One region of the Cupriavidus sp. SK-3 genome, then DNA from elsewhere that is predicted to be linked to it. Evidence: predicted binding sites of a transcription regulator. Region 1 holds the regulator's gene; each other region holds the start of a gene.
What was found. The regulator FNR, encoded in region 1, switches genes on or off when oxygen is low (the NO sensors DNR and NnrR bind a similar motif). The targets are predictions, from matches to a motif close to TTGATNNNNATCAA.

Region 1 (7,625 bases):
TCAACAGAATCGGACAAGGTATTCACATTCGGATGTTGCATGGTGTTCAGTTGGACACGCGCTCGTCGTGCTCGCTGGGGTGCGCCGGATTCGTCTTGGACGCCCCCGGGACTTCGGACTCCTGCTCGCCGGAGGCCACTTGCTCGTGGTAACCGTTGGCGGGTGCTTCCGTTTGCTCATTTGCTTCGCCGTCGTCGACGGCATCCTCCACGGCTGCGCCATCAAGCCGCGCCCCCATGGGCCCGGCGGACACCAGTCCGCTCTCCGGCTCATCATCCGGCTCGGACACCGCGGGTACTTCAGCCTCGGGCACGGCTTGCACTTGCACCAAGGCTTCTTTCTTTTCAAATGCTTCCACCAGTTCGGCGATGCCATCCGTGGCACCGGCATCGAGGACACCAGGGACGGAGCGGGTCAATTCGCCAGCATCGGACACATCGGCAGCGCCAGCGCCGCCCGCAGCCTCCTCGCCGGCCTCGCTTTCACCCCCGCCGGCCTCCGCGAACGCTTCTTCGTCGCTTCCGGCCGGCAAAGCGGGCACAGTGCCCAGTGCCTCGAAATCTATGGGCTCCTGGTTCAGCAGCGCGGCTTGCGTCTGCGCCTGGACATCCTCCAGCGGCGGCAACTCGTCTAGCGTGCGCAGGCCAAGATCATCAAGGAAGTTCTTGGTGGTGGCGTACAAGGCCGGCCGGCCCGGCACGTCGCGGTAGCCGATCACCTCGATCCAGCTACGGTCCTCGAGCTTCTTCACGACTTCGGTGCTCACCGCAACACCGCGGATTTCCTCGATATCGCCCCGGGTGACCGGCTGCCGGTAGGCGATGATCGCCAGCGTCTCCATGACCGCGCGGGAATATTTCGGCGGCTTTTCAGGATTCAGCCGGTCCAGGTATTCGCGCATGACGGGGCGGCTCTGAAAGCGCCAGCCGCTGGCCAGCGCCACGAGTTCCACGCCGCGCTGCTCCCAGTCGCGGCGCAACTCTTCCAGCAGCACCCGAATGGTGTCGGCACCGACGTCGTCGGCAAAAAGCCGGCGCAAGTCATTGACGCGCAAGGGTTCCTGCGCACAGATCAGCGCGGTCTCGAGGACGATCTTCGCCTCTTGGGTATTCATGTGATTGCGTGCAGCCTGTCTTTGCACCTGCGCCCCGGACAAACCCGGACGCACTGGAGATTGCGGGTTCAGCGGTTGGAATTGCCACCGCCATCTGACCGCGCAGCCAACCGCAATGCTTGATGCATGCAGTCGTGCGCTTTCTTTTTTGCATCGGGTGCCGGACCTGCCCGGCAGAAGATCGCCCGGCCACCGGCTATACCTGCCGGTCGACGGAGCCCTTGCGTCGCGCCTTCCCCCTGATGTGGCGGACCTGTCCGGCACGACGTCCGTCGCTCCGGGTGCAAGAAAAATACGGATATCGGGCCTGCTTGGCCTATTTCACCCCGCCCTGCCGTGGCTGGTCTTTTGAACCAAATAATCTTTTGAACCGGACGGCGGATTGGGAACGGTCCCTGGCGGTAATACGTGCTCGAGGGTTCCTGGCATGCATCCCCGAGTGCGAATGCTACCTGACGATGCCACGATGAAATACGCTGCGCGATATCGCTGTTCTTGCGATTGTATGGCATTCCCTGGCAAACCTGCAACCGATTCACACAGGCATCCGCCCGACAAAGTGCGCAATGCGCCATGAAGCGGCGTATCAGAAGACCAGACAGAAGCCGTGCGCAGCCAGCGTCTCTGGCAAAAGCAGCGCGCGCGCCACCCCGACGACACCAAAGGCAGTCACTGCCAAACCGGCAACAGTACGTACCGCCGGGCGGCGCGACCACTGCCTGAGGTAGCCGGACAGGCCCGAGATAACCAGCAGGTTTGGCAAAGTGCCCAGCCCGAACACGGCCATCACCAGCGCTCCCGAAGGGGCGTTCCCGGCCAGCAGCGCCATCGCCAGGGCGCCATAGACCATGCCGCATGGTACCAGTCCCCAGGCCAGCCCCATGCCGTAGCGGCGCAGCAGCCGCCCCTGCGGCAGGCCCAAGGGCGCCAGGCGCACGCCGGCGGCGGCAAGAAAACGGAGCAAACCGCCAGCGCCGCGCGCGGCAAACCGCTCCAGCCAGCCAGCCCCCACGACGCGCCCACGCAACATCCATAATCCCGACATGACCAGCATCATGCTGCCGATCCCGAACAGCCAGCGCTGCAGCGGCAGGTACTGGGCCTTCCAGACACCGGCGCCCAGGGTACCCAGCAACGCGCCCAACAGCGCATACATGCTCAGCCGCCCGGCATGCATCACCAGGAGTTCGAGCAGCCAGTGGCCCGGCCGGCGCAGGATGATGGCCGGCACACGGGCCGTGCCGCCCTGCTCGGCGGCAAGTGCAATCCCGCCGCACATGGCCGCGCAATGCACACCGCCCAGCAAAGCCAGGGTAAAAACGCTGAAGAGCACGCCTACGGTCAACTTCTCCTCCCAATCACATCCCCTGGCGCGGTAAAATGCGCCCTACGCGCCCCCGCGACTTCAAGAGGCGCTATCAACATGAAGCCCAGCGCCCGCGCACATCCGCGCAATCGCAAATCATGACGACGGGCACGGCAGGCGGCGCCACGCAGATGGCAGGCCCCGCCAGACCCGCGCCAGGCTAATGTGGATAGCGCTTCCAACCGACAGCTCTCAACGTCAAGCTTTCAACTCAATGCGCCTGCCACACGCGCTTGAGTGATTGCGCTAAACCGACAGGCCCCAATTGCTAACATCCATTCCCATTACCGAGATGTCGCCCCGCTGCTCCACTTGCTCGCTGGGACAGCTCTGCCTGCCCGTCGGCATGTCGCAGCAGGACCTCGAAAAAATGGATTCGCTGGTGCAGGAGCGCGTGCGCGTACGCAAGGGCGAGACCCTGTACCGCCTCGGCGATCCGCTCACCGCCGTCTATGCGATCCGCTTCGGCACGCTCAAAACCCACCTGACGATGGAAGATGGCCGCTCGCAGATCACGGGCTTCCACCTCCCCGGCGAAGTCGTCGGGCTCGACGGCCTTGGCGAAATGCAGCACGCATCCGACGCCACCGCCCTTGAGGATACCGAAGTTTGCGTGGTGCGCTTCGGCGACCTCCAGTCGCTGTCCGGTGCGCTCCCGTCGTTGCAACATCAGTTCATGCGGCTGATGAGCAAGGAAATCTCGCAGGACCAGGTGATGCTGATCACGCTGGGCTCGATGCGCGCCGAAGAGCGGCTTGCCGCCTTCCTGATCAACCTTTCGGAGCGCCTCTCCGCGCGCGGCTATTCGGCCTCCGAGTTCGTGCTGCGCATGAGCCGCGAGGAGATCGGCAGCTACCTCGGGCTCAAGCTCGAAACCGTCAGCCGCCTGTTCTCCCGTTTTGCGGAAGCCGGGCTGATCCAGATCCGCCAGCGGCACGTCAAGCTGGTCGACATGACAGGCATCAAGCAGATCATCAACAAGTCCTGCTAGTCCGGCGGGCATCGACCGGCCGCGCGGAGTTTCCCGGCTCCCGCGGCATTGGCAGCCGCCTTGCCCTCCTTGCGCGGCGCCAATGCCACGCCGCGCCGGCCCGGCCACGACACTCCTGCTCCGCCGCCCGCTGCCCCGCAGCGCGAAGATGCGCATCGCGCTCACTCCAGTTCGTCTGTCTCCGCCAGCCGCGTGGGCATGGTGTAAAGCGTCAGGCCGCTCGACAACGAACAAAGCGCCCACGCGACCAGGAAGCCCACGGTGTAAACCGCCTCCCGCGACGCCTCGACCGGCTGTCCGAAGAAGCGCAGATCGCCGGGATCGACCATCGAAAACACCAGGGCGGTCGTCAGCCCGGCTACCAGGAAGCCGGGCCATAGCACCCACATCAGCCAGCGCAGTCTCATGGTCACCTCGCCTGCGCCGTGGCCGGCTCAGCCTGCCGCCCGATACCCGTCTTCTCGACCACCAACCCGTGCCGCGATACGCCATCGACAACGGGCGGGTCCGGGTGCGTCATGGCCAGCCAGATCGTGACCCCGCAGGCCACCATCGCCAGCAAGGGCCCGCTCATCAGCAGCCATGGCCAGGGCTCCTTCCACCAGGGATTGCTTTGCTGCATCATCAAGCCTCCTCCAGATTTCTCGGTTCAAAGATTGCGCGGCACGATGAAGCTGGTGCCCTGGCTGATTTCCGCGCCGCCCCCACTGTCGTCTCCTGTCGCAGTGACTGTCACCTGGATCTTGTGGGTGCCCTGGCCAGCGGCTTCGATCGGCACGCGCACGCGAATCGGAATCAGGCGGTTTGAGGTGGGCTCGAGATTGCCGGCAGCGTGATCGTATTCCACAGCCAGGCCCTTCAGGTCATCACTGTCCGCGCGAATGGCCACATGCATCGGCGCCTCGGTCGTGTTGATCAGTTGCAGGCGATAGACGTTCTCGATCCAGCGTCCCTCCACTTCCCTGCCCAGCGCGCCGCGGTCGCGGATGATATCGACCTTGAGCGGCGTGCGCATGGCCAGCGACACCGTGAAGCCGGCAACCAGGACCAGCCAGATCACCGAGTACACCACCGTGCGCGGCCGGAACAGACGCTTGCGCGCCTCTGCCTCCGGCAGCACGCTGCGCATGGCGTTCTCCGACGTGTAGCGGATCAGCCCGCGCGGATACGCCATCTTGTCCATGACCTGATTGCAGGCGTCGATGCAGGCGCCGCAACCGATGCAATCGTACTGCAAGCCGTCGCGAATATCGATGCCGGTGGGACAGACCTGCACGCAGATGCTGCAGTTCACGCAATCGCCCAGGCCGGCGGCCTGGTGATCCACCTTGCGCGAGCGGCTGCCGCGCGGCTCGCCGCGGCCCACGTCATACGTCACCACATACGTGTCGCGATCGACCATCACGCTCTGGAAGCGTGCATAAGGACACATGTACTTGCACACCTGCTCGCGCATGAAGCCGGCGTTGCCCCAGGTGGCGAAGGCGTAGAACAGCATCCAGAACGTTTGCCACGGCCCCAGCGACAGGCTGAGCACGTGGCCGCCCAACTCGCGAATGGGCGAAAAGTACCCTACGAAGGTAAAGCCGGTCCATAGCGCGATCACGATCCAGAGCGTGTGCTTGGTGGCCTTGAGCCGCAGCTTGCGCGCGCTCCACGGATCGCCATCCAGGCGGATGCGGGCAAAGCGATCGCCTTCCACATGCCGCTCGATCCACATGAAGATTTCTGTGTACACCGTCTGCGGACAGGCATAGCCGCAGAACAGGCGACCCGCGATCGCCGTGAACAGGAACAGCGAGAGCGCAGAAATCACCAGCAGCACGGACAGGTAGATCACATCCTGCGGCCAGAGCACCAGGCCGAAGATGTAGAACTTGCGCGCGCCGAGATCGAACAGCATGGCCTGGCGGCCGTTCCATTGCAGCCAGGGCATGCCATAGAAGAACAGCTGGGTCAGGACCACCATCCAGACCCGCCAGCTCGAGAACGCCCCTGTGACCGAGCGCGGATAGATCTTGCGGCGGACTTCGTACAGGGTTTCATCCGAGGTTTCCCCATCCCCCGTGGCGGATGCGGGCGCCCGCAGAGGCCCCCAGGCGGCTCCGTGCTTTCTCAGCGGTTCCGGTTCCGGGGCATTCATGGGCGATCACCCCCAGCGGCACGCAGGCTCCCTACGCAGGCGTCGCGGTTCATTGCCCGCTCCCTGCGGGGGCTGCCCCATTGTTCGACAGTCCCCAGACATAGGCCGTCAGCATGCGGATGCGCTCCGGCGTCAGGATTTCCTCGTGTGCCGGCATGTGGTTGTTGTGACCCTTCAGGATGGCGTCGACGATGTTTGCCTCCGAACTGCCATACAGCCAGACCTTATCCGACAGGTTGGGCGCACCGAGCGCCTGGTTGCCCTTGCCGGAAGAACCATGGCAGGCCGCGCACGTGGACTTGAATGTGCTCTCGCCACGCGAGGCGCGAATCGGATCGGAAGACAAGCCTGACAGCGAACGAACGTATTGCGCCACGTCGCCGGCCAGTTTGCCGTCGATGGTCGAAGCGAATGACGGCATCACGCCGTTACGCCCCTTCGTAATGGTCTGGGTGATGGTGGCGGGATCGCCGCCATACAGCCAGTCGTTGTCGGTCAGGTTGGGAAAGCCGCGGCTGCCGCGCGCGTCGGAGCCATGGCATTGCGCGCAGTAGTTGAGAAACAGGCGCTGCCCGATCTCGCGCGCAGCCGGATCCGCGGCCACCTGCTTGACGTCCATCTGCATGTACTTGCCATAGACATCGTTCTGCACCTGCTCAGCCGCCTTGCGATGCGCCTCCAGCTCGACCCGGCTGGAGGTCTTGAGCACGCCGGCGTAGGAACCCAGTCCCGGGTACAGCACCAGGTAGACCAGCCCGAAGAGGCAAGCCAGCAGGAACATCCACATCCACCAGCGTGGCAGCGGATTGTTCAGCTCGCGCAGGTCGCCGTCCCACACGTGGCCGGTGTCTTCGGTAGCGCCGGCCACCTTGACCACCTTGCGTTGGGAGAACAGCAGCCATATGCACCAGACGATGCCTACCAGCGCAATGGCGGCGATGTAGTAACTCCAGAAATCCGTGAAGAAGTCGCTCATGACTCAGTGTTCCTGCTTGGTGTTGTTTGCGCCGCCGGCACGATGGCGGCCGTCGTGGTTCGCGGCCAGCGGCTCGTCGGGCAGGGCGAATGGCAGCATGGCCGACTCCTGGTTGGCTGCCTTGCGGCCGGACGACCAGGCCCACCAGCAGATCGCGAGAAACGCCACCATCGAGATCACGGTGGAAAACGCAGTGATCATTGCCATGGCTTACTCCTTGGCCGGCGCGGCTGCGGGCTGAGCCGCGGCTGCGGTGTCCACACGCACATTGCGCTTGCTGATGCCAAGCTCCTGCAGGTAGGCGACCATCGCGTCCTCTTCGGTCTTGCCTGCCAGCGTGGCGGGCGCCTGTTCGATCTCGGCGTCGGTATAGGGCACACCCAGCCGCCTCAGCGCACGCATGCGGTCGCGGATATCGTTGGCCTGCAGCGGAGCCTTCTCCAGCCACGGGTAGGACGGCATCACCGACTCGGGCACCACGTCGCGCGGATTGCGCAGGTGGATGCGCTGCCAGTCATCGGAATAGCGGCCGCCCACGCGCGCCAGGTCGGGACCGGTACGCTTGGAGCCCCACAGGAAGGGATGGTCATAGACCGATTCGCCGGCCGTCGAGTAGTGGCCATAGCGTTCGACATCGCCCTGCAGCGTACGCACCTGCTGCGAATGGCAGCCCACGCAACCCTCGCGGATATAGATATCGCGGCCCATCAGGCGCAGCGGCGAATACGGCTTGATCCCCTTGTCGGGCTCGGTAGTGGAGTGCTGGAAGAACAGCGGCACAATCTGGACGAGCCCGGCGATGCTGACCACCAGGATGGTGCAGATGATCAGCCAGCCGATGTTCTTCTCCAGGGTCTCGTGCGTAAAGAAGCTTCGTTTTTCAGACATCGTTTCTATCCTGGAATGATCAATGGGCGGAGGCACCAACGCTGGTCGGGATCGGCGCATCCACCGCGGGCTTGCCGATGATGGTCCGCGCCACGTTGTACGCCATCAGCAACATGCCGGAAAGGAAACACAGGCCACCCAGCAAGC
Region 2 (7,625 bases), on a different contig from region 1:
GCTCAGCAACTGGTGCGAGAGGCCGAGCGCGGGGTTGAGCCGCGAGAACGTGAAGCTCTCGTCGGAGGCATTCGGCAAAGTCATCTCGGTGCGCGTGCGCGAAGTGTTCCAGCGTGCGCTCGCGGTGAGATAACTGTGCGGCAACAGCTTGATGGTGTCCGATGCATACAGGCTGAAGGTGGTGGTGCGGCCATCGAGCGAGGCCGCGGTGGTGGGCGAGGAAGCAGGGTCCGCCACCGCCACGCGATCTGCGTTGAATGTGGCCGGCTGTGTGTCCTGGCGGTATGCGGCGCGGCTCAGCGCGGCCGCGGCGCCCAGTACCGCGCTGTGGATGTCGCCGGTATGCGACCACTGCGCGGACAGGCCGTAGTCATGCGTGTTGACGGTCGAGGTATTGAACACGGCGTTGGCAGGCGCATTGCCGGGCTGGCACCCGTCGTCGCCGGCGTTGCCCTGGCAGTCGAGCAGGCGGTCCAGGTAGGCGCCGCTGACGTCGCCCGTGGTTGCCTGCGAGCGTCCCACGCGCAGATAGGCGGTCAGTGCCAGCTGGTCTTCGGCATTGAACTGGTGTGCGCCGTTCAGCGTCGCCTGGAGCGCGCGTGTGCGCGTGATGTCCGGCGCGGTGTAGATGGCATTGCGCTGGACGCCATAGATGCTGTCCGGCAGCAAGCCGTTGCCGGACAGGCTGCTGGTGCTGCCAAGCAGGCTCACGCTCCATTGCGTGTCCGTGGTGGAGCGGCCTACCTTGGCGAAGAGATTGCCCAGCCAGCTGCCGGAAAGTTCGCGCCACCCGTCCTCCCGGAATCCCGTGCCCGCGACGAAGGCGTGCCAGCCGTCGCCCAGCATCTGCCCGGCGCTGACATCCAGCCGCGCGCGGCCGTGGCTGCCGACGCTCAGGTCGGCTTCCACGCCGGGGTGTGTCTCGCCGGACTTGGTGGTCAGCGCCAGCGCGCCGCCGAGCGCGTTGAGCCCGTACAGCGGATTGCTGCCCGGCACCAGCGTAATGGTGCTGATGGCGGCCTCGGGGATCGCGGTCCAGTCGACCACGTCGCCAAGCGCCGAATTCTGGCGTACGCCGTCGAGGTAGAGCGCCAGGCCCTGGCCCGCGCCAAGGGTGGACGAGAGCCGGTAGCCGCGGTAGAGGATGTCCTTCAGGTACGGGTTGCCTTGCACGTCGTTGATCACGACGCTCTCCATGTTCTCGCCGAGGAACGAGGACAGGTTGCCGGATTTGGCGCGCTCCATGTCGGCATCCGTGGCGGTCTGCACATTGCCGGGAAACGCCTCGCGCGGGATGGAGAACGAGGGCAGCGGCGCGGGCGCGACCACGGTGACTTCCTTGAGGTTGTGTACCTCGTCGACGGGCAAGTCCAGCGCCGTTTCGGCGGCCAGAGCCACCGGGGCGCCGGCTGCCAGCGCCAGCAGTGTGCACCTCGCCGCCGTCCGGCCTGGGCTGCGCGCTCGGGGGAGGGCGGGTGCCATTACCTTCTCCGTGGGGACAAGGACGCAAGCGCACGGATTCCGGCGCACGGTCACCAAGGCATCGCGCAGGCCGACGCCGTCCAGGGTGATGCAAGTGATACTTACTGTAGTGCACGGCCCGGCGCATGCCAAATCGAACCGGCGGCCGCGCAGGCGGCTTGTCGCGGGTGCTGCATTTTTCGCCTAGAGTTTGAAGGTGCCCCCGAAAGCGCTTCGCCACGCACCGGGCTTTCTGAAGGGCGGGGCGCTCCGTTTTGCTGTGTCGCAGCATCGTGATCCTCACCGGATCGAGGAGTTCGCCATGCCGTTTCCCGATCGTCCCGTATTCGGGCCTGGCCGTGCGGATCGCACCGGCTTCGCCGGGGCCGCCGCCGTGGCTTGCGCCGGTCAGGCCGGTACGGTTGACCGGCGCCGCCGCTTGCTATGCGGCAGTCTCGGTTTTGCCCTGCTCGCGCTTGGCGTGTTGCCCGTGCGCTTGCGCGCGCAGGCGAGCCCGGATGGCGGCCCGATTCCCATCGGTGTGATCGGCTCCGGCCGTATCGGAGGAACGGTCGGCGGCTTGTGGGTGCGCGCGGGACATCCTGTGATGTTCTCCTCGCGTCATCCTGAAGAGCTCAAGCCGCTCGTCGACAAGCTCGGCCCGCTCGCCCGCGCGGGCACGGTGGCCGAGGCGCTGGCCTTTTCCAAGGTGATTTTCCTGGCCGTTCCATACAAGGCCTTGCCCGATATCGCCGCCGAGCATGGCAAGGCCTTTGCCGGCAAGATCGTGGTGGATGCGACCAATGCCATCCGGGCGCGCGATGGCGCCATCGCGGAAGAAGCGTCGCGCAAGGGCATCGGCATTACCACTGCAAAGTACCTGCGCGGCGCGCGCATCGTTCGTGCCTTCAACTTCATGGGCGCCACCAAATTCGCGAGCGAGCATCACCGCGCCGAGGGGCTGATTGCCGTGCCGATCGCGGCCGACGATCCCGCCGCGCTGCACGTTGGCGAGCAACTGGTGCGGGATGCCGGCTTCGAACCGGTGGTGATCGGGCGGCTGGCGACGGCTGACAGCTTTGCGCCGGGCGGCCCGCTGTTCCACCAGATCGGTTCGGCCGATGCCATGCGGGCGCGGATGGCGGAGGTCAGCGGCAAGGCGGCCGCGGAGCCGAAGTAACCCCGGCGGCTGGCCGGGGCGCGGCGCTTATGCCGGCACGGGCGCGTTGGCGCTGGTCTGCCGGCCCCGGAAGTCCGTCCAGCACAGCGCCTTGAAGTCGTACAGCTTGCAGCGGCGCGCGGTCTGGAAGTACCAGCGCCAGGTGAAGTTCTGGATGATGATGCGGCCCGGCAGCGCGTGTTCGAGCAACGCCTGCGCGCGCTTGAGGCGGTACAGCGGCACGCTCATGTCCACGTGATGGGCGGTGTGCTCCATGATGTGATGCAGGGCCGCGCCGATGCCGTAGCGGAAGCGCAGGTGCACGGTGGTGGAGACGAAAGGCTGGGCGCGTGCCCACATGGTCTTGGTCTCGTACCAGGCCACGCTGGTATGGGTGTGGTGCACGTAGAGCACGAAGCCCACGGTGAAATTCCATACCAGGAAGGGCACGACGAAGCCCAGGCCCACCAGCAGCGCGACCGACTGGCCGCTGGCCACCGCCAGCCCGGCCAGCGCGCCGATCCAGGCGGCGCCGAAGATCGCCACCAGCGTGCAGTCCCACATGAAGACAGCACGGCGCGTGGGCATCTGGCGGCGGCTGGGGAAGAACATCTTGAACCACCAGATCTCGACCAGGTAGTACAGGCCCGCGCCGAAGCCGTTGCGGTAGACGCGCTCCAGCGCGCGGCGCCAGCGCGGCAGCGCCTGGAATTCCTCGAGCGAGTAGGGTGCCCAGACGAAGTCGAAGCCCTTGAGGTTGGAATAGCCGTGGTGGACCACGTTATGGCCGACTTCCCACAGGCTGTAGGGCGTGAGCGACGGCAGGAAGGTCAGCCGCCCCAGCCATTTGTTGAGGCCGCGCCGGGGCGTCAGGCTCTGGTGGCAGGCATCGTGGCCGATGATGAACAGGCGGGCGATGATGATGCCGGTCAGCACGCCCGCCGCCAGCTTGGCGAGCCAGTGGGAGAACATCACCACCCCGGCCAGCGCGGCCACGAACAGCGCCGTATCCAGCGCGAACAGCGCCAGCGCGCGCGAGGTGCTGCGCTGTCCCAGCGGGATCAGCCAGCCGCGGATGATCTTGCGCGAGGGCAGGGGCGCTTCAGGGGAAATCGGCTCCGGAAAGGGGGCTTGCTGCGTGGCAATCATTCAAAAACCTTCAGTTGTCGAACGCGGGGTCGGGCACCTGGCTGTGCCCGGGACTGGCGATGCACGGCCACAGGGGCCGACGGTGTGACAGCTTAGAAGGATTGCGTGACAGGGGTGTTGATCCGGGTCAAGCCGGCGTGGCCAGGACCCGGTGCTTCCTGGTGAAAAGTGATGGTTAATGCGCGACGGAGGCCGGCGCGCTTGCCGGCTCGCCCATCACATAGACCTCATCGATCACACGGTCGTCGCCCAGCATGGCGAAGGCGAACAGTTGCTCTTCCAGCGTCTCCGAGCGCTCGCTGCGGCGGGCGATCAGCGGCGTGGCCTGCGGATCGAGCACGATGAAATCGGCCTCGCAGCCCGGCGTGAAGCTGCCCACGCGCTCGCTCCAGCCCAGCGCGTCGGCGGCGGCGCGGGTGGCCAGGTAGAACATGCGCAGCGCGGTGAGGTGATAGCCGCCCATGCGCGCCACCTTGTGCGCGGCATTCATGGTGCGCAGCATCGAGAACGAGGTGCCGCCGCCCACGTCGGTCGCCAGCGTCACGTTGAGGCGATGGGCGTCGGACTGGTGGAAATCGTAGAAGCCGCTGCCCAGGAACAGGTTGGAGGTGGGGCAGTGCGCCACCGCGGCGCCACTGTCGGCCAGGCGCTTGCGGTCGTCCTGGTCGAGGTAGATGGCGTGGCCGTAGAACGCGCCCGGACGCAGCAGGCCGTAGTGATCGTAGATATCGAGATAGCTGCGTGCCTGCGGGAACAGTTCGGCGACCCACTTCACTTCGTCGCGGTTTTCCGCCACATGGGTCTGGATATAGGCGTCGGGATAGGCCTTGGCCAGTTCGCCGCAGGCAGCCAGCTGCGCCTCGCTGGAGGTCGGCGCGAAGCGCGGCGTGATCGCGTACGACAGGCGGTTCTTGCCGTGCCAGCGCGAGATCAGGTCGGCCGAATCGCGCGCGCCGGACTCGGCGGTGTCGCGCAGGAATTCGGGGCAGTTGCGGTCCATCAGCACCTTGCCGGTCACCAGGCGCAGGTTGCGCCGGTCCGCTTCGGCGAACAGCGCGTCGGCCGAGGCCATGTGCACGGTGCTCCAGGCCACGGCGCTGGTGGTGCCGTTGCGCAGCAGTTCGTCGGCAAAGAAGCCCGCCACCGCCGCCGCGTACTCCGGATCGGCAAAGCGGCGCTCCTCGGGGAAGGTGTAGGTTTCCAGCCAGTGCAGCAGGCCGGGCGAGGGCGAGGCGATGATGTCGGTCTGCGGGTAATGCACGTGGGTGTCGATAAAACCGGGCACGATCAGCTTGCCGCGGCGGTCGATCACTTCGGCGCCGGCCGGGATCTGCGCGGCCAGCTCGGCGTAGTCGCCGACCGCGGCGACATGCCCGGCGGTGACAACCAGCACCCCGTCTTCCCAATACTGATACGCGTCGTCATGAAACTGCGGATCGCGCAGGAAGTGCAGCACGCGGCCACGGATGGCGCGGGTGATGGACGGGGTGGGGGGCGTGGTCGTCATAGCGATGTCTCGTCGTGCGCCGGCGCGCGCGTGGCGCGCCGGCATCTTGGTGTGAACCGCGCTCAGGCCGTGGAGGCCGTCGCGGGCAGGGGGGATTGCCAGAAGTGGTCGACTTCGGCGAGGAAGGCGGCCTTCTGCGTGGCGGGCAGGAAGGACGCCTCGAAACTATTGCGCGCCAGCTTGTGGCCGTCGTCCGCGGTCAGCGGCAGGGCTTCGAAGGTGGCTTCCCAGTTGGCGTTCATATAGCCGCCGAAATAAGCGGGGTCGTCGGAGTGCAGCGTGACCAGCACGCCGGCTTCCAGCAGGCGGTGCAGCGAGTGGTCGCGCAGGTCGGGATAGACCTTGAGCTTCTGGTTGGACAGCGGGCACACCGTCAGCGCCACGCGCTCGCGGGCCAGCCGCTCCACCAGGGCGGGGTCGTCGATGGCGCGCACGCCGTGGTCGATGCGTTCCACCTTGAGGATGTCGAGCGCGTCAGTGACATACTGCGCCGGGCCTTCCTCGCCGGCGTGCGCCACCAGCCGCAGGCCCAGCTCGCGGGCGCGGGCGAAGACGCGGGCGAATTTCTCCGGCGGGTTGCCCTGCTCGGAGGAATCCAGGCCCACGCCGACGAAACGGTCGCGGTAGGGCAGCGCCGCTTCCAGCGTGGCGAAGGCGTCTTCCTCGGACAGGTGGCGCAGGAAGCAGAGGATCAGGCTGCTGGAGAAATCGAACTGGGTGCGGGCCTGGGCCAGGGCGTCGGAGATGCCGTCGATCACCACGCCGATGGGCACGCCGCGTGCGGTGTGGGTCTGCGGGTCGAAGAAGATCTCGGCGTGGCGCACGTTGTCGGCCACGGCGCGCTGCACGTAGGCCATCGTCATGTCGAAGAAATCGTCCTCGGTCAGCAGCACGCTGGCGCCGGCGTAATAAATGTCCAGGAAGGATTGCAGGTCGGTGAAGGCGTAGGCTTCGCGCAGGGCTTCCACGCTGGCATACGGCAGCTTGACCTTGTTGTGCTGGGCCAGCCGGAAGATCAGCTCGGGCTCGAGCGTGCCTTCGATATGGACGTGCAGTTCTGCCTTGGGCGTCAGGCGGATACGGTCTGCGAGCGCGGCATCGAGCGTCATGGGGTTCCTTTTGCGGTCTTGGTTTGCGTCGTGTTCGCCGCCTGGCCGCCGCGGTTGGCGCTCAGCGCGCCCAGATGGGCGAGACGCTGGTCGCGAACCTGCAGCAACTGGGCGACGATGGCAACCGCAATCATAGCCGGAGCCTTGTCCGTGATGCCGGAGACGCCCATCGGGCACGTCATTTCCGCAAAGCGGGCAGGGTCAATCCCGTGCTCCGCCATGCGATGCTCGAAGCGCGCGCGCTTGGTCTTGGAACCGATCAGGCCGAAATAGGCAAAGTCATTGCGCCGCAAGATCCGCTCGCACAGCGTCTGGTCCAGGGCGTGGCTGTGCGTCATCACCAGGAAATAGCTACCGGGCGGGGCATGGTCGACCACCGCTTCGGGGGTATCCGTGGCTTCCGGGGTGACGTTGTCGGGCAGGTCCGGCGGGAACAAGGTGTCGCGCTCATCCACCCAGTGCACCCGGCACGGCAGGTTGGCCAGCACCTTGACCAGCGCGTGGCCGACGTGGCCGGCGCCGAACAGCACCACCTGCAGTTCATCGGGCACCATGACGTCGGTCCAGGCGCCATCCTTTTGCAAGCTCACCGAGGGCGTGACAGCCTGCGTCGCCGCGTGCCGCACCGGACCGGCCGCCGGCACGGTGCGCGTGAGCGCGCGCCCGGCGGAGAAGGCGGCCTGCACCGCATCGAGCCAGGGCAGGTCGGGCTCGCCGAGCACCTCGAAGGCGAGCTGGACCACGCCGCCGCAGCATTGGCCCAGGGCCGGGCCCAGGGGGATGCGCACGATCTGCCGCGTCGCATCGCGTTCGGCCAGCATGGTGCGCGCGATCTCCATGCCGCGCCATTCCAGATGGCCGCCGCCGATGGTGCCCACCAGGTCGTCGGCGGTCACCAGCATGCGCACGCCCGCCTCGCGCGGGGCCGAGCCTCTTACTTCGGCGATGGTGACCATCGCCACCGGCACGCCGGCGCGCACCAGGCGGGTGGCGTCGGCGAAGCGGAAGGGTTTGAGGGGCGCGTCCTGCATGGTGATGCCTTTTTAGGTTGATGCTTTGGGTGAGGCTGGTTACGTCACTACGGGGTCAGAGGGTGCGGCTCACTGCGCCACCGGCGCAGCCGCCCGCACCGCATCCACCGCATCCAGGATCGCCTCGCTCGTCGCAGGCGCCACCAGCGGCGGGTTCACCTTGTAATCCCCGACGCTGGCCACCGCATCGCGAATCGCGAAGAACACCG
Region 3 (7,625 bases), on a different contig from region 1:
CGAACTCCAGGAAGCGCTCGCGCTCGGTATCGACCCGCGCATAGACGTCGTAGAACTTTTTCCAGTAGGTGTTGGACGGATTGAGCTGCTCGAAATTCTGCACCAGCCACGCACCGTCGAAACGGCCGTTGCCCAGATCGGCGGTAAAGGACGACAGCCACGAGCCGCCCAGCAGGCCGCCGCTATAGCGCATCGGGTTGCGCCCGCGCACGCCGGACCAGTAGGCCAGCGGCGACCCCGCCAGCAGGATCGGCCCGACCAGGTCGGGAGCGGCGGCCGCGAGCATCATCAGTGCCCAGCCGCCCTGGCAGTTGCCGATCACGAACGGCTTGCCCTGCGCCAGCGGGTGGCGCTCGGCCACGGTGAGCAGGAACAGGGCCTCCGCGCGCGCCACGCATTCGATGGTCTGGCCGGGGCATGGCACGGGGAAGAAGGTGACAAAGTAGCAGGGATGGCCGCTGCGCAGCGCGATGCCGATCTCGCTGTCGATCTTGAAGCCGCCGATGCCGGGACCATGCCCGGCGCGCGGGTCGATCACCACGAAGGGCCGCTTGGTGTCGTCGGTGGCCATGCCCGGTGGCGGCAGGATGCGCAACAAGGCGTAGTTGGCGGGCTGCTCCAGCGTGCGCCCGTCGATCACCACCTCGTGCTCGAAGACCAGCACCGGCGGCATGCCTTCGCGTTCGTGCTCGAAAGTCTGGTTGCCGCGCTCGCGCAGGATATCGAGCAACAGGATGGCGCGCTGCCAGGCATCGAGCGTGTAGGAAAACGCATCGGACAAGAGCGGCGGCATGTCGCTGGCTGACGGCAACTGGCCGGCGGCAGCGGTGCCGGGTTGGGTGGCGGGTACACGTGCGTTCACTCGGCTTCCCCTCTTCGGTGTGGCGTTGGAGGCAAGCAATTCCACACGGCGGCATGGAATTGCTGCCATGCAGCACGACGCAATCTACCAGTCCTCACCCAGCTTGACAACCCGCTGCATGGGCGGATCAGTAGTGCCATGACCCAACACAAGCCGCGGCGCAGCTGTCACCGTGCCGCCGGAAACATGGCCTATACTTGGCTTTGTTTTTGCGCGGCGCAGCATGTCCGCCGCGCCGCCGCACCGCAACCCGACGCACTGGAAAGCCGATGACCCAGACTCTCGACAAGTACGCCGTCCTGCTGTCCCGCTGCCAAGACCTGCCAGCCATTCCCACCGCGGTGGCGCATCCCTGCGACGCCTCGTCGCTCGGCGGCGCGCTGGAGGCCGCGCGCCTCGGCCTGATCGTGCCGCTGCTGGTCGGGCCCCAGGCCCGCATCCGCCAGGTAGCTGACGCCAACGCGCTGGACCTGGGCGACGCCGTGCTGATCGACGCGCCACACAGCCACGCCGCCGCCGCGCGCGCCGTCGCGGCAATACGCGCCGGCGAGGCGGAGCTGCTGATGAAGGGCAGCCTGCACACCGACGAACTGCTGCAGGAAGTCACCGCCGCGGCAACGGGGCTGCGGACCGGCCGCCGCCTCTCGCACGTGTTTGCGATGGACGTGCCGACCTATCACAAGCCGCTGTTCATCACCGACGCCGCGGTCAATATCTTTCCCACCCTCAACGACAAGGCCGATATCTGCCGCAACGCGATCGACCTGCTGCGCGTGCTGGACATCGAGCGGCCCAAGGTGGCGATCCTGTCGGCGGTGGAAACCGTGACCGACAAGATCCCCTCCACCATCGACGCCGCCGCGCTGTGCATGATGAGCCGGCGCGGCCAGATCGAAGGCGGCATCCTCGATGGCCCGCTGGCCTTCGACAATGCCATCAGCCGCGAAGCCGCCGTTACCAAGGGCATCGTCTCCGAGGTGGCGGGCGACCCCGACATCCTGCTGGTGCCCGATCTCGAAGCCGGCAATATGCTGGCCAAGCAGCTCACCTTCCTGGCCGGCGCCGAGGCGGCCGGCATCGTGCTGGGCGCGCGCGTGCCGATCATCCTCACCAGCCGCGCCGACACCGTGCGCGCGCGCATCGCCAGTTGCGCGATTGCCGTGCTGCTGGCGCATGCGCGCCGCACCGTCAGGACGCCCGCGGCGATCTGAGCGTCCAACCATTCCTTTGCACAGGAGATGCCCGCGTGAGTGTCACCCACCCCACCATCCTGGTCGTCAACGCCGGCTCGTCGAGCGTCAAGGTCTCCGTCTATGCGGTACCCGAGGCGGCGCACGCCAACACCGACATCAACCCGGTGCTCAGCGCGCACGGGCAGATCGAAGGCATCGGCGTCTCACCCCGCCTGACCGCGAAGATGGCGGACGGCCGCGTGGTGGCCGACGAACGCTTCCCGGTGGACCAGGTCGCCGATCACGACGCGGCCTTCCGCCTGATCCGGCTGGTGCTCAGCATCGGCCTGCGCGACGCGCCGCCGGTGGCGATCGGCCATCGCGTGGTGCACGGCGGCGCGGATTTTTCCGCGGCGGTGAAGATCGATGACGAAGTGATCGGCAAGCTGGAAGCGCTGGTGCCGCTGGCGCCGCTGCATCAGCCGCACAACCTGACGGCGATCCGCGCGGTGCGCGCCGCCGCGCCGTCGCTGCTGCAGGTGGCCTGCTTCGACACCGCCTTCCACGCCGGGCACGATACGCTGGCGCAACTGCTGGCGCTGCCCTACGAATACTTCGAGCGCGGCATCCGACGCTACGGATTCCATGGCCTGTCCTACGAATACATCGCGCGCCGCCTGCAGCAGGTAGCGCCCGACCTGGCCGCCGGCCGCGTGATCGTGGCGCACCTGGGCAACGGCGCCAGCCTGTGCGCCATGCGCGAGGGGCGCAGCGTGGAATCCACCATGGGCCTGACCGCGCTCGACGGCCTGCCGATGGGCACGCGCTGCGGCGCCATCGATGCCGGCGCCATCCTGTGGCTGTCGCAGCAAGGCATGAGCACCAAGGACATCGAGACCATGCTGTACCAGGAATCGGGGCTCAAGGGCTTGTCGGGCATCAGCAGCGATATGCGCGCACTGCTGGACAGCGACACGCCGCGCGCGCGCCTGGCCATCGATTTCTATGCGTACCGCGCGGCGCAGGAGATCGGCAAGCTCGCCACCACGCTGGGCGGCCTCGACGCGCTGGTGTTCACCGCCGGCATCGGCGCGAACTCACCGCCGGTGCGCGAGAAGATCTGCGCGCGGCTGGCGGACCTGTTCGGCATCGGCCTGGACGCCGGCGCGAACGGCGAGAACCGGCAGCGCATCAGCCGCGATAACAGCCGTGTGCCGGTGCTGGTGCTGCCCACCGACGAGGAGGGCATGATCGCGCTGAATACCGCGCGGATCATGAAGGAGCAAGGCGCGGGGACGTAGCGCCTCCGCGCCGGGAACGCGCTACGCCCGCACCAGGTAAGCCCGGCGCAACCGCTCCGCATCCACTTTGAGCACCTCGCCGAGGTACGCGTCGATGCCGCCGTATTCCTGCTCGATGGCCTGCATGGAAGCTTCCAGGTAAGACGCCTTCACCTCCAGCATCGGCCACATCACCGCGGGATCGACGCCGAACTGCGCCGCGCCGGCGCTCATCTTCTGGTTGAAGCCCTGGTTCCGGTGATTCGACTCCAGGTAGTTGGCCATGATGGTATCGCGCTCCACGCCCAGGCCCGCCAGCAACAACAGCGAGGCAAAGCCGGTGCGGTCCTTGCCCGCGGTGCAGTGGTACAGCAGGTTGCCGCCCTGCTCCGCGAGCTTCAGGAAGCCGCCGAAGGCAGCCTGGTACTTGCGCGGGAAATCGCCGTAGACCTCCAGCATGAAGGCCTCCGTCTGCGCCGCGCTGCCTTCGCGCAGGCGCGGCATCAGTTCGGCCATCGACATGCTGCCTTCCAGCACCGGCGTGGCTACCCAGCGGAAGGCCTGGCCGAAGGGGCTCTCCGCGGCCGACTTTTCGCCGGGCGAACGGAAATCGATCACCGCGTCCAGTTGCAAGGCGCGCAGCCGCTCCATGTCGGCGGCGCTGGCCAGGCCCGGGTTGCCGCTGCGAAACAGCTTGCCGGCGCGCACGCGGTGGCCGTCCCGCGTGGGAAGACCGCCGAGATCGCGGATATTGACAACGTTTTCCAGCACCAGCGGTGTGGTGCCGGGCACGCCGGCACCTAGTGATGGCGCGTCCGCCATGATGGCGTGGCGGCGCCACGCGAACAATCCCTGCATTGTTTCCCTGCCCTGTGGTTGGGTTGCGCGCGCCTCATCGCGCACGATAGGCCGGCACATGCCAGCGCGTATGGCAGCCAGCAATATAACGGCGATCGAGCATTGCCACCAGTTTCCACACGCTCATCGGGTCCACATCGTCCAGGTCCAGGTCGACCCAGGCCCAGGGATGTGAGCCATCGCCCTCACAGATCAGCTCGACGTCCTTGACGCTCACGTAAGCGGCCAGCGCTTCACGCAGCCGGGCTGCGTCGACTCCAGCACGTAGCCCTCTCACCAAAACCTTCATCATGTGCTCCATTTTTTTCAGATCACCGCGCGGGCGGGCGTTACGCCCGCGGGACACCGCCCGCCAGCCCTTGTACTGCAACGATCTGAAAGTAGGACCCCACCGCACACGGTAATTTCCCGGCGCGAGCTCCCTCCTTGATCCTGATCATGCGCGCCGTGATCCGGCCTCGACATACGCTGTTGGCCGGCACGATAATTTCCCCATGTCGAACGCTGCAACCCGGCAAAAAGCCGGCCTGCGCATCCGCCAGTCTTCACGGAAGACCGAACGAACGACGCCGCCATCAAGCCAGTCACCGGCTAGCATTCTTGCCCGCGCGTGACGTCCGCCATCCCGTGTTGAGCCAACGATCAACAAGACAACCCAAGGGAAAGCGATGACAGACTCTCGCACTCCGACCCAGACCGTCCCCTCCGCCCCCGGCGTGCCCGCCACGCCGCAAGCCACGCCGAAGAAGCAGACACCATGGGGGCTCTACGCCGCCGCCGTGGTGCTGATCGGCATCCTTGCCCTGCCGCTGCCCGCGGACCTGCCGGTGGCGGGCCATCGCATGCTGGCCATCCTCGCCTTCGCCATCGTGGTGTGGATCACCGAAGCGGTCTCCTACGAAGCCAGCGCCATCATGATCACGTCGCTGATGGCCGCGCTGATCGGCTTCGCGCCCACGGTGACGGACCCGTCCACGCAATACGGCACATCGCGCGCCCTCGGCATGGCGCTGGCCGGCTTCTCCAATACCGCGCTGGCGCTGGTTGCCGCCGCGCTGTTCATCTCGGCGGCCATGACCGTGACCGGACTCGACCGGCGCATCGCGCTGGTGACGCTGTCGGCCATTGGCACCAGCACGCGGCGCATCCTGATCGGCAGCATCGCGGTGACCATCCTGCTGTCGCTGGTGGTGCCGAGCGCCACCGCGCGCAGCGCCTGCGTGGTGCCGATCATGATGGGCATCATCGCGGCCTTCGGGGTCGACAAGAAATCGAACATCGCCGCCGGCATCATGATCACGGTGGCCATGGCCACCAGCATCTGGAACGTCGGCATCCAGACCGCCGCCGCGCAGAACCTGCTGACGGTCGGCTTCATGGACAAGCTGCTGGGCGAGCGCATCACATGGCTGCAATGGCTGATCGCCGGCGCGCCGTGGGCCGTCGCGATGTCGGTGGTGCTGTATTTCCTGGTGCGCTTCCTGCTGCCTGCCGAGACCGAAGCCATCCCTGGCGGCAAGGAAGCCGTGCAAAAGGAACTAGCCGGGTTGGGCCCGATGACCGGCCCGCAGAAGCGGCTCGCCGCGGTGTCCATCGGGCTGCTCCTGTTCTGGGCCACGGAAGGCAAGCTGCATCAGTTCGACACCGCCACCGTCACCTTCGTCGGCCTGGTGATCCTGATGATGCCGCGCATCGGCGTGATGGACTGGAAGACCATGCAGCAGCGCACGCCGTGGGGCACGCTGATCGTATTCGGCGTGGGCATCAGCCTGGGCACCGCGCTGCTCACCACCCAGGCCGGACAATGGCTGGGCAAGTTCGTGGTGACGCACTCCGGGCTCGCCACGCAGGGGCCGATCCTGGTGTTCGCGATCCTTGCCGCCTTCCTGATCCTGATCCACCTGGGCTTTGCCAGCGCCACCGCGCTCACCGCCGCGCTGCTGCCGATCCTGATCTCGGTGCTGCAGACGCTGCCAGGCGATATCAACAAGATCGGGCTGACAATGCTGCTCGGCTTCACCGTGAGCTTCGGCTTTATCCTCCCGATCAACGCGCCGCAGAACATGGTGTGCCTGGGCACGGACACCTTCAACGGCAAGCAATTCGCCAGGGTCGGCATTCCCGTCACGCTGATCGGCTACGCCATGATGCTGCTGTTCGCCGCCACCTACTGGCGCTGGCTGGGCTGGATCTGAAGGGATGGGACGCATGACGAAAATCACACTGCAATCCGCCCTCCAGCTGGCCCGCGACCTGCTGGCGGCGCAAGGCGTGCCGGCCGATATCGCCGACGACGTGGCCGAACACCTGGTCGAAGCCGACCGCTGCGGCTATACCAGCCACGGCCTGTCGATCCTGCCCAATTACCGGCGCTCGCTCGCTGGCGGCAACGTCAACCCCGCCGGCCGCGCCGAATGCGTGCTCGACCGTGGCAGCCTGCTGGTGTTCGACGGCAACGGCGGCTTCGGCCAGCACGTGGGCAAGACCGTCATCGAGACCGCGATCGAACGGGTGCGCCAGCACGGCCACTGCATCGTCACGCTGCGCCGTTCGCACCATCTCGGCCGCATGGGCCACTTCGGCGAGATGGTGGCGAAGGAACGCTTCGTGCTGCTGAGCTTCACCAACGTGATCAACCGCGCGCCGGCGGTAGCGCCCTATGGCGGCCGCGCCGCGCGGCTGACCACCAACCCGCTGTGCTTCGCCGGCCCCATGCCCAACGGCCGCCCGCCGCTGGTGGTGGATATCGCCACCAGCGCGATCGCCATCAACAAGGCGCGCGTGCTGGCGGAGAAGGGCGAGCCCGCGCCGGAAAACAGCATCATCGATGCCGACGGCAACCCCACTACCGATGCCTCCACCATGTTCGGCGAGCATCCGGGCGCGCTGCTGCCCTTTGGCGGGCACAAGGGCTATGCGCTGGGCGTGGTGGCCGAGCTGCTCGCTGGCGTACTCTCGGGCGGCGGCACCATCCAGCCGGAAAACCCGCGCGGCGGCGTAGCCACCAACAATATGTTCGCGGTGCTGATGAATCCGGAACTGGACCTGGGGCTGAGCTGGCAGAGCGCCGAGGTGGAGGCATTCGTCAACTACCTGCACGACACGCCACCCGCTCCCGGCTTCGGCGGCGTGCAATATCCCGGCGAGTTCGAAGCCGCCAACCGGGCGCTCACCACCACGCACCTGGAGGTCAATCCGGCGATCTGGCGCAACCTGGAGACACTGGCGAAGGAACTGGGCGTGACGCTGCCGGCAGGCTGAGTCCGGCACCGGGCTGGTGCCGGGCCGGTGCTGGCACAATACTGCCCATGGAACGTCTCTGGTCGAATCTTCTCAAGCTGGTGCTGCTGCTGACACTGGGCACAGCCCTGCTCGGCACGCTCGCCGTGCTCGTCGCTCAGCGCCAGCTGCCCACGCTGGACGCGCTCACCGCTTTCCGCCAGTCGCCGGGCT

Region 2: a site for FNR is predicted at 3,887-3,900, ahead of CF70_RS01870 (fatty acid desaturase). Genes of this name have one in related genera too.
Region 3: a site for FNR is predicted at 4,599-4,612, ahead of CF70_RS22025 (DASS family sodium-coupled anion symporter). Genes of this name have one in related genera too.

The regions. Positions count from the first base shown of each region.
Region 1 covers NZ_JFJV02000194.1:8,153-15,777, reverse strand. Annotated here, with positions in the region: gene rluB (23S rRNA pseudouridine(2605) synthase RluB) at 1-41, opposite strand, end outside; gene scpB (SMC-Scp complex subunit ScpB) at 47-1,114, opposite strand; gene CF70_RS18845 (sulfite exporter TauE/SafE family protein) at 1,701-2,459, opposite strand; gene fnr (fumarate/nitrate reduction transcriptional regulator Fnr) at 2,746-3,471, shown strand; gene CF70_RS18835 (hypothetical protein) at 3,633-3,878, opposite strand; gene CF70_RS18830 (FixH family protein) at 3,881-4,096, opposite strand; gene ccoG (cytochrome c oxidase accessory protein CcoG) at 4,121-5,614, opposite strand; gene ccoP (cytochrome-c oxidase, cbb3-type subunit III) at 5,664-6,590, opposite strand; gene CF70_RS18815 (cbb3-type cytochrome oxidase subunit 3) at 6,594-6,797, opposite strand; gene ccoO (cytochrome-c oxidase, cbb3-type subunit II) at 6,801-7,478, opposite strand; gene ccoN (cytochrome-c oxidase, cbb3-type subunit I) at 7,498-7,625, opposite strand, start outside.
Region 2 covers NZ_JFJV02000018.1:133,334-140,958, forward strand. Annotated here, with positions in the region: gene CF70_RS01860 (TonB-dependent receptor) at 1-1,482, opposite strand, end outside; gene CF70_RS01865 (NADPH-dependent F420 reductase) at 1,784-2,641, shown strand; gene CF70_RS01870 (fatty acid desaturase) at 2,669-3,769, opposite strand; gene guaD (guanine deaminase) at 3,945-5,276, opposite strand; gene CF70_RS01880 (adenosine deaminase) at 5,339-6,385, opposite strand; gene xdhC (xanthine dehydrogenase accessory protein XdhC) at 6,382-7,416, opposite strand; gene xdhB (xanthine dehydrogenase molybdopterin binding subunit) at 7,486-7,625, opposite strand, start outside.
Region 3 covers NZ_JFJV02000218.1:650-8,274, reverse strand. Annotated here, with positions in the region: gene CF70_RS22050 (DUF3141 domain-containing protein) at 1-862, opposite strand, end outside; gene CF70_RS22045 (phosphate acetyltransferase) at 1,072-2,073, shown strand; gene CF70_RS22040 (acetate/propionate family kinase) at 2,109-3,335, shown strand; gene CF70_RS22035 (tyrosine-protein phosphatase) at 3,357-4,172, opposite strand; gene CF70_RS22030 (hypothetical protein) at 4,207-4,461, opposite strand; gene CF70_RS22025 (DASS family sodium-coupled anion symporter) at 4,841-6,367, shown strand; gene CF70_RS22020 (Ldh family oxidoreductase) at 6,381-7,433, shown strand; gene CF70_RS22015 (transglycosylase domain-containing protein) at 7,481-7,625, shown strand, end outside.